2 regions of the Bradyrhizobium sp. USDA 327 genome follow, and region 1 is predicted to be linked to the other one. Evidence: predicted binding sites of a transcription regulator. Region 1 holds the regulator's gene; the other holds the start of a gene.
What was found. Region 1 encodes PhoB, which activates phosphate uptake and scavenging genes when phosphate is short. Its sites were predicted from a motif close to TGTCATNNANCTGTCAT; they were not measured.
Positions count from the first base shown of each region.

Region 2: ABIA42_RS32355 (DUF2794 domain-containing protein) is a predicted target of PhoB. The motif match lies at 1,836-1,852, and genes of this name have one in related genera.

Region 1 is NZ_JBGCCW010000001.1:7,580,675-7,584,554, forward strand. It holds gene pstB (phosphate ABC transporter ATP-binding protein PstB) at 1-786, shown strand, start outside; gene phoU (phosphate signaling complex protein PhoU) at 798-1,514, shown strand; gene phoB (phosphate regulon transcriptional regulator PhoB) at 1,547-2,254, shown strand; gene ABIA42_RS35720 (GcrA family cell cycle regulator) at 2,489-3,001, opposite strand; gene ABIA42_RS35725 (aspartate aminotransferase family protein) at 3,460-3,880, shown strand, end outside.
Region 2 is NZ_JBGCCW010000001.1:6,846,116-6,849,995, forward strand. It holds gene ABIA42_RS32345 (Bax inhibitor-1/YccA family protein) at 1-639, shown strand, start outside; gene ABIA42_RS32350 (N-acetyltransferase family protein) at 775-1,305, shown strand; gene ABIA42_RS32355 (DUF2794 domain-containing protein) at 1,399-1,770, opposite strand; gene ABIA42_RS32360 (thioredoxin family protein) at 2,326-3,102, opposite strand; gene acnA (aconitate hydratase AcnA) at 3,336-3,880, opposite strand, start outside.

The DNA of each region.
Region 1 (3,880 bases):
GTTCACCCCGGCTCGCAGCCGCTGCCCGAGGCGCCTGCCAAGGTCACGGCGCGCAACCTCAATTTCTACTACGGTGAGCATCATGCGCTGAAGAACATCAATCTGGCGCTCGGCACCAATCGCGTCACGGCCTTCATCGGCCCGTCCGGCTGCGGCAAGTCGACCCTGCTGCGTATCTTCAACCGGATGTACGACCTCTACCCGGGCCAGCGCGCCACCGGCCAGCTCATGCTCGACCACACCAACATGCTCGACCCCAAGCTCGACCTCAATCTGCTGCGCGCGCGGGTCGGGATGGTGTTCCAGAAGCCGACCCCGTTCCCGATGACGATCTACGAGAACATCGCCTTCGGGATCCGCCTCTACGAGAAGATCTCGAAATCGGAGATGGACGATCGCGTGGAGAAGGCGCTGCGCGGCGGCGCGCTGTGGAACGAGGTCAAGGACAAGCTCAATGCCTCCGGCCTGTCGCTCTCCGGCGGCCAGCAGCAGCGCCTCTGCATTGCCCGTACCGTCGCGGTGCGGCCCGAGGTGATCCTGTTCGACGAGCCCTGCTCGGCGCTCGACCCGATCTCGACCGCCAAGGTCGAGGAGCTGATCCAGGAATTGTCCGAGAACTACACGATCGCGATCGTCACCCACAACATGCAGCAGGCGGCCCGCGTCTCCGACAAGACCGCCTTCATGTATCTCGGCGAGCTGATCGAGTTCGACGACACCAGCAAGATCTTCACGTCGCCGACCGACCGGCGCACGCAGGATTACATCACCGGCCGGTTCGGCTGAGGAGACGGAACATGGGTTCTGAACATACCGCAAAGGCTTTCGATACCGACCTCCAGGAACTCACCCGCCTGGTCGCCGAGATGGGCGGCATCGCCGAGCGCATGATCGTCGATTCCGTCGACGCGCTGATCCGCCGCGACGTCGCGCTCGGTCAACGCGTCGTCGCCACCGACGCCGAACTCGACACGCTGCAGAAGCGCATCGAGGAGCGCGCCGTGCTCACCATCGCCCGCCGCCAGCCGATGGCCGTTGATCTGCGCGAGATCGTCGGGGCCATGCGCGTCGCGACCGATCTCGAGCGCATCGGCGATCTCGCCAAGAACATGGGCAAGCGCGTCGCAGCGCTGGAGACGGATTTTCATCCGCTGAAACTGTTCCGCGGCCTGGAACACATGACCGACCTCGTACAGCAGCAGGTCAAGTCGGTGCTGGACGCCTATGCCGCGCACGATCTGCCGGCAGCGATGGCGGTGTGGAAGGGCGACGAGGAAGTCGATGCCATCTGCACCTCGCTGTTCCGCGAACTCCTCACCTACATGATGGAGGATCCGCGCAACATCTCGTTCTGCATCCATTTGATGTTCTGTGCCAAGAACATCGAGCGGATCGGCGACCACGCCACCAACATCGCCGAGACCGTATTCTACATGATCGAGGGTCAGGCGATCACCGACAAGCGGCCGAAGGGCGACATGACGACCTTCGCCACGACGGTGCCGAATACCTAAACGGTGCCGAATACCCAAGGAGCGACGACAACATGGGCGCACGCATTATGGTGGTTGAGGACGAGGAAGCTCTCACCGAGCTTCTTCGCTACAACCTCGAAGGCGACGGCTATGACGTTGAGACGGTGATGCGCGGCGATGATGCCGACACCCGCCTCAAGGAGCACATTCCCGATCTGATCGTGCTCGACTGGATGCTGCCGGGCCTGTCGGGCATCGAGCTGTGCCGGCGGCTGCGCACCCGTCCCGAAACCAAGCAGCTTCCGATCATCATGCTGACCGCGCGCGGCGAAGAAAGCGAGCGGGTGCGGGGACTTGCGACCGGTGCCGACGACTACATCGTCAAGCCGTTCTCGGTGCCGGAGCTGCTGGCGCGCGTGAAGGGCCTGCTCAGGCGCGCCAGCCCCGAGCGGCTCGCCACCGTGCTCGCCTATGGCGACATCGAGCTCGACCGCGACAAGCGCCGCGTGGCGCGTTCGGGCCGGCCGATTGATCTCGGCCCGACCGAATATCGTCTGCTGGAGTTCTTCCTGGAGCATCCCGGCCGCGTGTTCTCGCGCGAGCAGCTGCTCGATAGCGTCTGGGGCCGCGACATCTACATCGACGAGCGCACTGTCGACGTCCACATCGGCCGCCTGCGCAAGCTGCTCAATCTCGGCCGGGAGCAGGATCCGATCCGCACCGTGCGTGGCGCCGGCTATGCGCTGGACGATCGGTTCGCGAAGGCGGAGCAGACCTGAGTTTTGTGGATGTCGAATTAGCGAGCCGCGGCAACAATCTTGGCCGTCATCCCGGGGCGCGCGTAGCGCGAGCCCGGGATCCATAACCACAAGACGTGGTTTGGCGAAGACTCGCAGTAGCCATCTCGCGCAATCACTGCGCCCTGTGGTTATGGATCCCCGCCTCCGCGGGGATGACACCGAGTAAGTCGAGCCGTCATCGTGTGACGGCTGCAGTCAGCTAAATCCGCAAACTCACCGCGTGCCCGGCTTCGCCGGCGCGCGCCGGCGATCCGCTGCGGGTTGATACGCCACGCGCGAATGCTGGGCGCAATAGGGCAGGCCGGAGAGCGCCTTGCCGCCGCAGAAGAAGAAATCCGGGCTCGAGGGATCTCCGACCGGCCAGTGGCAGGTCGCCTCGTTCAGCTCCAGCAGCGACAGCCGCTGGTTCATCGGCACCACATTGTCGTAGGTGACGGGTTCGGCCTCCACCTCGACCTCGAAGGCCTGCGCCAGCGCGGTGTTGCCGCGGGCAACGGGGCGGGTCACCCGCATCATGTGCTGCGCGGGCCGCGCCTTGCGCGGCCGGGGCGCTGCCGACGAAGGGCTCTTGGCGCGGCCGGACAGGCCGAGCCGGTGCACTTTGCCGATCACGGCATTGCGGGTCACATTGCCGAGCTCCGCCGCGATCTGGCTGGCCGAAAGTCCGGCCTCCCAAAGCTTCTTCAGCTGCTCGACGCGATCATCGGACCAGGTCAAAACCGTCATTGCACCCTTTCCCTCGCTGCGCGCCTACCATCCTGGGGCCTTCGCAGCGATTGCCTAAGCCTTGAAAAACCCGTGCGGCCAGAATCCCTTAAGGCTCGCCGGGCGCGCTCAAGACGCCCGAACGTTTACGCCGGTACATGAGGACTTAAGGGATCAGAACTGCTGCACGAGATGTCGTATCTGACAGTCCAAACGCTACAATATGGCGTGACTCCCGCGCAAGAGTCCGCCGACTCGCGTCCACATGTTCCGTGGTGAAAATCCCGCGAAATCGGCACCGCAAGACTACGGATTCAGCGTTTCGCGGGGCTTTCCGGGCGGCATTGACACCCGTCTTGCCAGGCATAAGATAGTCCTACGTGCCGCCCTTAAAAGGCGGCACGTTTCGTTTTCCGGGCCGGTCAATGGTGCGTTGCGTAATGCGCGCGTCACACCGTCCGCAACATTCAAGTGACGTCATGACGAACAGCGCCGCGCCGCATTTGCTCCCCGTTTTCGCCAGGGCCGACCTCGGTTTCGAGCGCGGCGAAGGCTGCTGGCTGATCGCAACCAATGGGGATCGCTATCTCGATTTCACCTCCGGCGTGGCGGTGAATGCGCTCGGCCATGCGCATCCCACTCTGGTCAAGGCGTTGCAGGAGCAGGCGACGAAGCTCTGGCACATGTCGAACCTGTTCCAGAGCCCGGACGGCGAGAAGCTCGCGGCGCGTCTGTGCAATGAGAGTTTTGCGGACTTCGTGTTCTTCTGCAATTCCGGCGCCGAGGCGCTGGAAGGCGTGATCAAGCTGGTGCGCCACCATCACTTCTCCAAGGGGCATCCTGAGCGCTACCGCATGATCACATTCGAGGGCGCCTTCCATGGCCGCACACTGGCGACGC
Region 2 (3,880 bases), 730 kb from region 1:
GGCGTCTACATGGCCGCCGTGACCGACGTTGCGACCCCGGAAGCGGTCCGCGTCGGCAAGCTGTTCCTGACGCCGTTCGGCTACGCCATGTTCGTCAGCCCCCTGAAGTGGCTGTTCATGCTCGCGCCGCTCGCGATGGTGTTCGTGATCTCGGCAGGCATCAACCGTCTCGCCCCCTCGACCGCCCAGATCCTGTTCTGGGTGTTCTCGGCGCTGATGGGCATCTCGCTGTCGTCGATCTTCCTGGTGTTCACGCACACCTCGATCGTGCGGGTGTTCTTCATCACCGCGGCGACCTTCGGTGCCCTCAGCCTCTACGGCTACACCACCAAGCGTGACCTGACCGGAATGGGCTCGTTCCTGTTCATGGGCCTGATCGGCATCGTCCTCGCCAGCCTGGTGAACCTGTTCCTGGCCAGCTCGATGCTGCAGTTCATCGTGTCGGTGGTCGGCGTGCTGGTGTTCTCGGGCCTCACCGCCTGGGACACCCAGCGGCTGAAGAACGACTACATCTACGGCTACGCCTCGGCCGGCGGTGACATCGCAGAGCGTGCGGCCATCACCGGCGCGCTGTCACTGTACCTGAACTTCATCAACCTGTTCACGCTGCTGCTGCAGCTGCTCGGCCAGCGCGAGTAAGCGACGACCTGAGTGAACGACATGAACCCCGGCCGAGAGGCCGGGGTTTTTGTATGCGTAACACTCCGTCATGCCCGACCATGACGCATGCGGAAACAGCGTTGCTCGTTGCAATACCGCTGCTATCTTGCCGCCATGTCCGCACCCGAAATCAGGCCCACCACCGAGGCCGACCTTCCCGCCATCACCGCCATCTACCAGCAGGCCGTCCGCGAGGGCACGGCGACATTCGAGCTGGAGCCGCCCGACCTCGCCGAGATGACGCGTCGCTACCGCACGCTGATCGACGGCGGCTATCCCTATTTCGTCGCCATGCTCGATGGCAGCATTGCCGGCTATGCCTATGCCGGCGCCTACCGGCCGCGGCCGGCCTACCGCTTCACGGTGGAGAACTCGATCTATCTCGACCCCGCCTTCCACCGCCGCGGTGTCGGCTCGTTGCTGCTGGAACGGCTGATCACCGAATGCGAGGCGCGCGGCTTTCGCCAGATGATCGCCGTGATCGGCGATTCCGCCAATGCCGGATCGATCGGCGTGCACACCAAAGCCGGCTTCAAGATGATCGGCACGCATCCCAATGTCGGGCTGAAATTCGGCCGCTGGCTGGACACGGTGATGATGCAGCGCGACCTCGGCGAGGGCGCAAGCACGGTGCCGGAGAGGTAGGTTCTGTAGCCCGGGTGAGCGCAGCGATACCCGGGGAACGCTGCGAGACAAGACCCGGATGTCGCTGCGCTCATCCGGGCTGCGAAAGTCCCGTCACACCACCGCCAGCTTCCGATCGATCACCAGCAACACCCGCTCAAGCTCATGGCCGCGGCGCAGGATCAGCCCGGTCGCCGAGATCACGCTGTACATGCCCTGCTTGCGCGCGAGCCGCGGGTCCTTCTCGATGCGATAGATCGGCACTTCCGAGGCGCGGCGATAGACCGAGAACACGGCGCGGTCCTTCAGAAAGTCGATGGCGTAGTCGCGCCACTCGCCGTCGGCGACCATGCGGCCGTAGAGATTGAGAATCCGGTGCAGCTCGAGCCGGTTGAACGTCACCCGGTTCGGCTGCGCATTCGCAGCGGCGGGGCGCGCCGCCGCGCGCTGCTCGCTCGGATCGGCATCCTCCGACATCAGGCTCATGGGAAGCGCCTCCTCATCGCACGCCATGACCGCGTCCGCGAAGACCGTCCCCGGAACCGCGGCTCATGACAATTGCATGATCGCGCCAACCGTTCCGCGCCGCAAGGGGCTCAACCCACCGAATCGGCCCCGGGTCAGGGCACACGCAGGGGTGGAACTTTGTCGCGGCAAACCGTCACGGGATCGTTAGCAGGAATCATAGTCTCGCCGTTTTTCCGCCCACCGCCTGCCGCCCTGCATTGCGATAAGGGCTTCCGTGCGTTGACCCGGTCCTTTCGGTTCCGGATTCCTCAGCCCCCAGCCCCCCGGGGTCGAACAGGATCGGGTCTGTACGCACGGCAAGGAGGGCCAACGCAAGTTGGTCCTTTTTTGTTTGTGTCGGGATGTTGCCGGCCGCTGTCATTCCGGGGCGCGCGAAGCGCGAGCTACGGTGCGCAATTGCGCACCTGAGAATCCATTTCTCAGCTCAGATGATGGATCAATGGATCCCGGGCTCGCGCCAACTGGGGCGCCCCGGAATGACGAGAGCCTGATTGTCTTGAGTACCTCTGCGCTTCAATGCAGCGACGTGTACGCCGCGCCGAGCATCGGGCCGGGCTTCTCCCGGCTGCCGTCCTGGACATAGACCACCGCGCCGTCGACGCCGTCGCGCGTGAGGTTCTCGATCGGCACCGTCCAGCTTTCCGGACGGCCGGTCCAGTCGCCGACCTTGAGCAGGTTGCGTACCACGTTGTGATAGGTGACCTGCTGTCCGCGATTCTCGCCGCGGGTGATCGCGATCGGCACCGACTTGGCGATCGAGCAGATCCAGACCTCGCCGTGCGAGACCGCGGGCTCCTTGCTTGCGGCCACCGAGACGTTGATGTGCTTGCCCGACAGTGACATCGTCACCGGCACGCTCATCACGCCGGTGCCCTTGTCGGTCTTGCCGATCGCATTCTCGATGCCGGCGCGATCGCTGCCGATGACATGCGTTGAGCCGTTGACGACGGCCTGCGGCGTGTAGACCTCGCGGTCGCCGCGCATCCGCGAATAGGCACGCTGCCGTGCAGAGAAGCGCGAGTCCGCCAGCGTGTCTTTCCAGCCGAGATAGTCCCAATAGTCGATCGGCATGCTCAACGCGATGATCGACGGGTCTTTCGAGAGATCGCCGATGATCTGGTCGGCGGGCGGGCAGGAGGAGCAGCCCTGCGAGGTAAACAATTCAACAACGGCGCGGGGATCAGCCTGAGCGGGACGGATGACAGCGATGATCGCGCAGATGCCGAGAGCTCCCGTCCAGAGGGCATTGGACCAGCGCGAAATCGGATGAGAAGCCGTCATTGTCGTCATGTCGAACGCCGCACACCATTGCTCGTGGAAAGGGGAATCTTATCGCCGGATGGTCACCGTAGTCTTACGGGGCGCGGTACATTCGTCCGTCCAGGCAACCGTCCAAGGGACGGTTTTTCGCCGGGCGGGCCCATCTGAAACGTACCGCAAACGCGCGAAGGCGGCCTTTGATAGGCCGCCTTCGTTTTGGCTTCTACTCACTTCGCAGTGAGCCATCGTTCACAAATCCGCGCTTACGCCGCGAGCTTGCGCAGCACGTAGTGCAGGATGCCGCCGTTGCGGTAGTAGTCGAGCTCGTCCAGCGTATCGATGCGGCAGAGCAGCGAAACGCGCTGCAGCGAACCGTCGCCGGAGACGATCTCCGCAGTCAGCTTCTGGCGCGGCTTGAGGTCGCCGACGAGGCCGCGCAGCGTAACCTTCTCGTCACCCTTCAGACCCAGCGACGACCATGAGGTGCCTTCCTCGAAGGTCAGCGGCAGCACGCCCATGCCGACCAGGTTGGAGCGGTGGATGCGCTCGAAGCTCTGGCAGATCACGGCGCGAACGCCGAGCAGACGCGTGCCCTTCGCCGCCCAGTCGCGCGAGGAGCCGTTGCCGTACTCGGCGCCGGCGAACACCACCAGCGGCACCTGCTCCTGCTGGTACTTCATCGCGGCGTCGTAGATCGACATCTGCTCGCCGTCGGGCCAGTGCTTGGTGAGGCCGCCTTCCGGGATGTTGCCGTCGGCGCCCTTCAGCATGAAGTTCTTGATGCGGATGTTGGCGAAGGTGCCGCGCA